2 regions of the Glycocaulis alkaliphilus genome follow, and region 2 is predicted to be linked to the other one. Evidence: predicted binding sites of a transcription regulator. Region 2 holds the regulator's gene; the other holds the start of a gene.

Evidence for each region. The regulator LexA, encoded in region 2, represses DNA repair genes until DNA is damaged. The targets are predictions, from matches to a motif close to ATGTTCCNCTTGTGTTCC.
Region 1: a site for LexA is predicted at 2,019-2,036, ahead of recA (recombinase RecA). Genes of this name have one in related genera too.

Annotation. Positions count from the first base shown of each region.
Region 1 is NZ_CP018911.1:2,116,945-2,121,153, forward strand. Features, by position in the region: gene alaS (alanine--tRNA ligase) at 1-733, opposite strand, end outside; gene recA (recombinase RecA) at 850-1,938, opposite strand; gene X907_RS10045 (ATP-binding protein) at 2,057-3,904, opposite strand.
Region 2 is NZ_CP018911.1:1,816,770-1,820,978, reverse strand. Features, by position in the region: gene X907_RS08670 (ComEC/Rec2 family competence protein) at 1-2,085, shown strand, start outside; gene lexA (transcriptional repressor LexA) at 2,113-2,784, opposite strand; gene trpC (indole-3-glycerol phosphate synthase TrpC) at 2,882-3,676, opposite strand; gene trpD (anthranilate phosphoribosyltransferase) at 3,689-4,209, opposite strand, start outside.

The DNA.
Region 1 (4,209 bases), 300 kb from region 2:
AATTATTGTGCTTGCCCTGCAGGACAGCCGCCACCCGCTCCAGCCCCATGCCGGTATCGATGGAGGGCTTGGGCAGGTTGATGCGCGAGCCATCGGCCTGCTGCTCATACTGCATGAAGACGAGATTCCAGATCTCGATAAAGCGGTCGCCATCCTCGTCCGGGCTACCCGGAGGGCCGCCGGGAATGTGCTCGCCATGGTCAAAGAAAATCTCAGAGCACGGACCGCACGGGCCGGTATCGCCCATCATCCAGAAATTGTCAGACGTGGCGATGCGGATGATGCGATCATCCGGCAGGCTGGCTATTTTCTTCCAGAGCGCGGCCGCGTCATCATCCTCGGCATAGACCGTGACGAGGAGCTTGTCCTTGGGGAGCGCGAAGTCCTTCGTTACCAGCGTCCAGGCATGGTGGATCGCCTCTTCCTTGAAATAGTCGCCGAAGGAGAAATTCCCCAGCATTTCAAAGAAGGTGTGGTGGCGCGCCGTATAGCCCACATTATCAAGATCGTTGTGCTTGCCGCCTGCGCGTACGCATTTCTGCGAGGAGACGGCGCGCGGATTGGCGCGCTTTTCAGCGCCAGTAAACACGTTCTTGAACTGGACCATGCCCGCATTGGTGAAAAGCAGGGTCGGGTCATCCTTGGGCACGAGCGGGCTGGAGGCCACCACTTCATGGCCGTTCCCTTCAAAATAGCCAAGGAACTGGGCACGTATGTCGCGCAAGCGCGTCATGGCAGTCTCCGCTCATCTGCAAAATTTCACTTACCGTTGCGCACATATACGAACGGGCGCCCGGCTTAGCCAAGCGCCCGCTGCAATGCAATGCGGTTAAGAGCTGCGAAGACGCCCTACCCGGCCGCTTCCGCCGCATCATCCAGATCATCATCCTCGCCCGGACCAACCAGCATTTCCTCGGCAATGAGGCCGGCATTGGCACGGATCTGGTTCTCGATCTTCTCCGAAATCTCCGGGTGATCGAGCAGGAATTTGCGGGCGTTTTCGCGGCCCTGACCGATGCGCTCGGAGTCATGCGAGTACCATGAGCCGGATTTTTCGATGATCCCGGCCTTCACGCCCAGATCAATCACCTCGCCCATGCGCGAAATGCCTTCGCCATAGAGAATATCGAACTCCACCTCGCGGAAGGGCGGCGCCACCTTGTTCTTGACCACTTTCACGCGCGTCTGGTTACCGATCACCTCGTCACGGTCCTTGATCGCGCCGATGCGGCGAATATCGAGGCGGACCGAGGAATAGAATTTCAGCGCATTACCGCCGGTCGTCGTTTCCGGATTGCCAAACATCACGCCGATCTTCATGCGGATCTGGTTGATGAAGATGACAAGACAGTTGGACTTGGAGATGGAGCCGGTGAGCTTGCGCAGCGCCTGGCTCATCAGACGGGCCTGAAGGCCCGGCAGGCTGTCGCCCATATCGCCTTCCAGCTCGGCACGCGGCGTCAGCGCAGCGACAGAGTCGATCACCAGCACATCAATGGCGCCAGAACGCACCAGCGTGTCGGTAATTTCCAGCGACTGCTCACCCGTATCAGGCTGGGAGACCAGCAACTCACCCACATCCACGCCCAGCTTGCGGGCATAGACCGGATCGAGCGCATGTTCCGCGTCAACGAAGGCGCACACGCCGCCGCGCTTTTGCGCCTCGGCAATGCAGTGCAGGGCCAGCGTCGTTTTGCCCGAGCTTTCAGGGCCGTAAATCTCGACGATCCGCCCTTTGGGCAGGCCGCCAACGCCCAGCGCAATGTCCAGCCCCAGCGAGCCGGTGGACACCGCCTCGATATTCTGGTTCGGGCGGGCACCGAGCTTCATGACTGAGCCCTTGCCGAACTGGCGGTCGATCTGCGTGAGTGCGGCTTCGAGTGCCTTGGACTTGTCCATATCGGTGTCTTTCACCAGTCGGATTGCGGAAGATGCCATCGGTTCGGTTCCCTTATTTCACGCATCGCCCGGATCGGCAATTGCGCTGCGTTGAGGGAATCTGTACCGGATTTGTTCACAGAACACAAGCGGAACATTTACGCGCGACGAACACGTCCTACCGCCCCAACTCGTCCTTCACGCGCTGGGCCAGCGCCTCCAGGCTGAAGGGCTTGGGCAGGAAGGAAATATCGAGATCCGCCGACAGGGTGTGCGAGAAATGCTCCTCGGCATAGCCCGAAATGAAGATCACGCGCGCATTGCCGAGATACTGGGTAGCGGCTTTCAGTAGCCCCGGACCGTCCAGCCCCGGCATAACCACGTCGGAGATGATGAGATCAAACTCGCCGGGGCGCTCCTCGAGAATCGCGAGAGCCTCTTCGCCATCCTCGGCCTGTTCCACCTCATAGCCGCGCTTTTTCAGCGTCGCCGCCGTAATGGTGCGTACCGGCGCTTCATCCTCCACCAGCAGGATTCGCCCGCGCCCGGCGAGGTCTGCAGGCTTGCGCTGCACCGGCACTTCAGCCTTGCGCGCTTCGGTCTTTGCGATCTCCTCGGCATCGGGCGTGTGGCCGGGCAGATAGATCGAGAAGGTCGTGCCCTCACCGGGCTTCGAACGCGCAAACAGGAAGCCGCCGGACTGCTTGACGATGCCATAGACCGTCGCAAGGCCGAGGCCCGTGCCCTTGCCGGGCTCCTTGGTCGTGAAGAACGGCTCGAAGATTTTCTCCAGCGTGGCCTCATCCATGCCGGAGCCTTCGTCGGCGACGTGAATGGCCGCCCATGGCCCGTCCTTGACGTCCGGCGCGCCAGCCGCGCGCACGATGGTGGCATCAACGCCTTCGGTGGAGATGGTCAGCGTGCCGCGCCCCTTGGCTGCCATCGCGTCGCGCGCATTGGTGGCAAGGTTCATCAGCGCGTTGGCAAGCTCGTCCTTGTCAATGCGTACCAACGGCACATCCCGGCCATGACGCACTTCCACGCGCACCCATTCTTCCACGCTCTGGCGCACCAGGTGTACGGTATCGGCGAGCGTCTCGGTCAGATCGACAGTCTCGACGCGCAGGGTCTGCTTGCGGGCAAAGGCGAGCAGGTGCTTGATCCGGCCTGCCGCCTGCGCCACCACGCCATTGATGTTCTGCAGGTCCGGATAGGTCGGGTCCCCTACCGGATGGCGCAGCAGCAGATTGTCAGTATTCAGCCGGATCGCGGTCAGGAAATTGTTGAAGTCGTGCGCCACGCGCGCCACCAGCTCACCGACCGCTTTGAGCTTTTGGGCCTGCGCATACTGGCCTTCCAGCTCGCGCAAAGCCGTGATGTCCACCAGATAGGCCGCCCGCTTGCCCGAACGCGCCGGCGACAGGAAGAGATGCACGTCGCGCAAGCCGTCCGACGATTTCAGCTTGAGCGCCACCGGCTCGCTGCGCCCGGACATGGCCGCAGCAAAGGCCGCCTCCGCACTGTCTCCGAGGCTCCAGTCGAACAGGCTTTCAAATGCCTTGCCCGGCAGCGCCGCGCCGCCCGACAGCTGCACCAGGGCCGGATTGGCATCCTCGATGATCGAGCGGGCCGGGTCGGCGCCGTCAAGGCGCGCCACGCCAAACGGCGCGCTGGCAAACATGTCATCGAAGGTCCGTCCAGTACGCCCGCCGGTGTGCTGGGCAATCATCTGGGCGACGCCGGGGGGCGTGCCTGCCGCCGTCAGCCCGTAAACCACGGCGCGCGCGCGCACAGGGCGCCCCTCATCCCATTCAACGGCGAGGGTAATCGGGCTTTCAACACCTTCGCGAGCCAGCAGCCGCGCATCAAGGCGCACAACGCCCTTCTCGCCGCGGGTTTTCAGGAAGCCCTTGGCCATGTCACCGGCCAGGAAGTCTTTCACCTTCAGGGCCTGCCCCTCAGGCACATCCAGCCAGGAGCGCAAGGTCGCATTGGCGGCCAGCACACGGCCCTCGCCATCGGCCATGAACAGGCCCACCGGCGCATGCTCGGCCCAGTCCGGCGTTCCGGCTTCAGCTTCCAGCGTGTCGCCTGCGCGCACTTCGGTGAAGCGCCACAGCGCGCCGCCCTGCGGCACCGGATCAATGGAAACGCTATACACGCCGCCACCGGACTCTCCGAGCGCGGTAAGGGTTTCACGGGCGGCCTCGCCCGATGCGGCTGCGCGCGACAGACGGTAGAGCGCGCCGCCCGAACTGCCCGGCCACAAACGGTCCGGCGCTGGCAGGGCAATGCCTGCCGTCAGCGGCATCACGGTCTTTGCCAGCTTCT
Region 2 (4,209 bases):
GCGGCACTGAGCCGTCTTTTGCAGCCTGTATTGCCATCAAGAGCTGTCCGGCCGTCCGATCTGATCTTGTGGGCGCCGCTGGCCGCGGGGCTGGGTGCGGCAGTCTATCTTTCGGTTCCGGCAGAGCCTGGCAGCGTGCTGATCCCGGTTTTCTGGCTTGCCGCTTTTGCCTGCGTTCTGGCCGTCCCGCTTTTCACCGCCAAGCCGTCCCTGATGGCAGCGATCGTGCTGAGCGCCTGTGCGCTGGCCGGGCATGCCCATGTTCAGGGCAGGACGCTCTCGCTTGCGCCGCCCGTGATCGAGGTCAGTGACCGAGCCCGCACGGTTACAGGCTGGGTGGAGCGCATCGAACGCAGAGGCCGGTCGGGGCGCGTGCTGCTGCGCGTACAGACGCTGGAGCGCGCCGATGTGGCGCCGTTCCGGGTGCGCTTGCGGATCAACACCGAAACCCTGACCCCCGGCGACGGCATACGTATCAATGCTGTCCTGTCCCATCCGCGTGGGCCTGCGGCGGCGGGTGGCTATGACGGTGCGCGGGCGGCCTGGTATCAGCGGGTGGCGCTTGCCGGCTTTTCCATCTCACAGCCTCAGCCGGAAGAGATTGCCGGCGATGAGAGCGAGCGGGCATTTCTGGGATGGCGCTGGCGGCTGGCGCAGCGCATTTCCGATGCTGCCGGGCCGAACTCCGGACCGGTCATTGCCGCGCTGCTGACCGGGGAGCGCTCAGGCGTTACCGAGGCCCATGCGGAGGCGCTCAGGCTATCCGGGCTTGGCCATTTGCTGGCCATATCGGGGATGCATATGGCATTGCTGGCGGGCGGTATCTATTTCGCGGCGCGCTGGCTCATCGCCTCGATTGAGCCCTTCGCCCGCGCGCATGACCCGCGAAAGCCTGCCGCGCTGATCGCACTGCTCGCCGCCCTTGGCTATCTGCTGCTGTCTGGCGGGGCGATCTCCACCCAGCGTGCCTTCGTCATGGCTGCGGTCATGTTCACGGCGATATTGATAGGGCGAAGAGCGGTGTCGTTTCAGTCGCTTGCTCTGGCCGCACTCATCATCATCGCATTCAGCCCGCAAAGCGTGATCGAGCCGGGTTTCCAGATGAGCTTCGCCGCCACCGCCGCGCTGATCGCCGTCTATGAAGCCTGGCAGAGATGGCGGATGACACGCGATATGGCCGACTATGGCTGGTTTGCGCGGGTACAGGCCGCGTTTACAGGCCTTGCCGTTACCAGCCTGGTGGCGGGCAGCGCGACCGGGCTTTTTGCCGCCTTCCACTTCCAGCGCATGGCAGCCTACGGGTTTGGCGCAAACCTTCTGGCCATGCCGGTCTTCAGCTTCTGGGTCATGCCGGCGGGTGTCGTGGGGCTATTGCTGGCTCCCTTCGGGCTGGAAGGGCTGCCGCTCCTGGTGAGCGCGGCGGGCATGGACATCGTTCTTGCCATCGCCACGTGGACATCCTCGCTGCCCGGCGCGGCCATGCCGGCGCTGGCACCGGGCGGGATCGTGCTTGGCCTTTATGCGACCGGGTTTGCCCTGGCGACGCTGGGGCGCGGGCTGGTGCGAGTGGCGGGTGTCCCTTTTGCTGCCGGGGCGCTTGGCCTGTGGGCACTGCAATCGCCGCCCGACATGATGATCACCTCGTCGGGCGTACTCGTTTCGCGCAGCCTTTCAGCTGAGTCCGGTGAACCTGGAGACTGGCAGGTCAGCGACCGCCGCCGGGGCCGGTTCGAGACAGGCGTTCTCCTGCAGCGCGCAGGAACAGGGCTAAGCGCCGCGCCGCGCGGGGATTACGCGTGCGATCCGCTGGGCTGCCTTGTCGTCACGGCCGAGGGGCTGCGCGTAGCGGTCAGCGAGCATCCCGCCTCGCTGGAGGAAGACTGCGTACGCGCAGACCTGGTGGTCGCGCGCGGCACGGTAAGCGCCTGGCAGAAGCGCCGCTGCGCGGTGCCTGTTCTCGATGATGCGGCGCGGGCAGAGCTGGGCAGTGCCGAGTTCTGGGTCAGAGATGGCCGCATAATCCGCCTGCGCGGCGCCAATGATGGCAGTGCGGCCCGTGTCTGGGGGCGGGAGCGGGGCAGCTGACTGTCCGCCGCCGCCCGGACTCCCGGATCAGTGATAGCGGCGGATCAGCCCCACCAGACGACCCTGAACCTGCACCCGGTCGGGCCCGAAAATACGGGTCTCATAGGCCGGGTTGGCCGCTTCAAGAGCAATCGACCCGCCCTTGCGGCGGATGCGCTTGAGCGTGGCTTCCTCATTATCCACCAGCGCAACGACAATCTCGCCATTATTGGCCGTGTCTCCGCGCCGGATAATGACGTAATCGCCATCCAGAATACCGGCCTCGATCATGGAATCGCCCTCGACCTCGAGCGCGAAATGTTCACCCGACGAGACCATTTGGGACGGCACGCCGAAACGCTCGGTTTCGTGCTGGATGGCTTCGATGGGCACACCAGCCGCGATCTTGCCCAGAAGCGGCACATCCACCGAATCCGTCTCGACTTCACGGCGGGCAAAATTGCCGCTGACGACATTATCTGCGGCGCTTGCGCGCGGTGCGGAGGCATCCGGGAGCTTGAGCACTTCGAGCGCCCGGGCCCGGTGGGCCAGACGCCGAATGAAGCCACGCTCCTCCAGCGCGCTGACGAGGCGGTGAACACCGGACTTTGAAGCCAGCTGAAGCGCTTCCTTCATCTCGTCAAAGGACGGGGAAACGCCGTCTTCAGAGAGGCGCTTGTGAATGAAGAGCAGAAGCTCGTGTTGTTTGCGGGTCAGCATGAGGGGTCTGATCTCCAGGCGCAGCGGGAACAAAGCCAGAAAGGCCATGTTTTGTTCTATGCCTGTTCCGGCGGCTGGTCAAGCGGAATACGGGGTCTCACGCGAACTTCATCAGGTCTTTCACCGCTGACGTTACATCATTCTGGCGCATGAGGCTTTCGCCGACCAGAAGCGCTTTGGCGCCGGACTTACGCACCCGCTCAGCGTCATCGAAGGAGAAAATGCCGCTCTCGGCGACGAGAAAGCGGTCCTCGGGGACATGCGCGCTGAGCGCCTCGAACGTATCGAGCGTCACATCGAAGGTGCGCAGATTGCGGTTATTGATACCAATGAGCGGCGAGGGCAGGGCGAGGGCCCGGTCCAGCTCCGCCCGGTCATGCACCTCGATAAGGGCATCCATGTCCCAGCGTGCAGCCTCGGCCACCAGATCGGCGGCCAGCGTGTCGTCCACGGCTGCCATGATGACCAGAATGCAGTCTGCGCCCAGAGCGCGGGCCTCTACGACCTGCCAGGGGTCATAGAGGAAGTCCTTGCGCAATACGGGCAGGGAGACGGCGGCGCGCGCCTCGACAAGATGGCTGTCGGCTCCTTCAAAGCTTTCCGTGTCAGTGAGGATGGAGAGGCAGGCTGCGCCCCCGTCCTCATAGGCGCGGGCGAGCGCGGGAGGGTCAAAGTCGGCGCGGATCAGGCCTTTGGAGGGGCTTGCCTTCTTGATCTCCGCAATCAGCGCCAGTCCGTCGGCGGCTTGCCGGGTTTGCAGCTGCCTGAAAAAACCGCGCACAGGTGAGGCAGCGCGCGCCTTTGCGCAGATGTCGGCATAGCTGAGAGCTGCCTTGCGGCGCGCGGTCTCCGCGCGCTTGTAGATGCCAATACGCTCCAGCGTGTCGCTCATCGCGGGCGCTCCTCAGGTGTTTGTAATATGTACAAGCTTATTGAGCGTTCCGGCGGCCCGCCCGTCATCAATGGCGGCTGCTGCCAGCGCCACGCCGTCTTTCAGGCCATCAGCCTTGCCCGCAAGCACCAGTGCCGCGCTGGCATTGAACAGGACAATGTCGCGGTATGCGCCACGCTCGCCGTCCAGCAGGCGGTGCAGCGCGGCGGCATTCTCGGCCGGTTCCCCGCCCTTGAGATCATCAAGGCTCGCGCGGGGCAATCCGGCATCTTCAGGCGTGACGGTGAACTCGCGCACGCTGCCATCGGCCTCCAGGCTGGCGATATGGGTGGCGCCGGTTGTGGTGATCTCATCCAGACCGTCTTCGCCGTGGACGATCCACGCACGCTCGGCGCCCAGATCGCGCAAGGCCTCGGCCATGGGCACAAGCCAGCGCTGGTCGAACACACCCAGAAGCTGGCGGCGTGTGCCCGCAGGGTTTGATAGCGGACCCAGCAGGTTGAACACGGTGCGCACCCCCAGCGTCTTGCGGG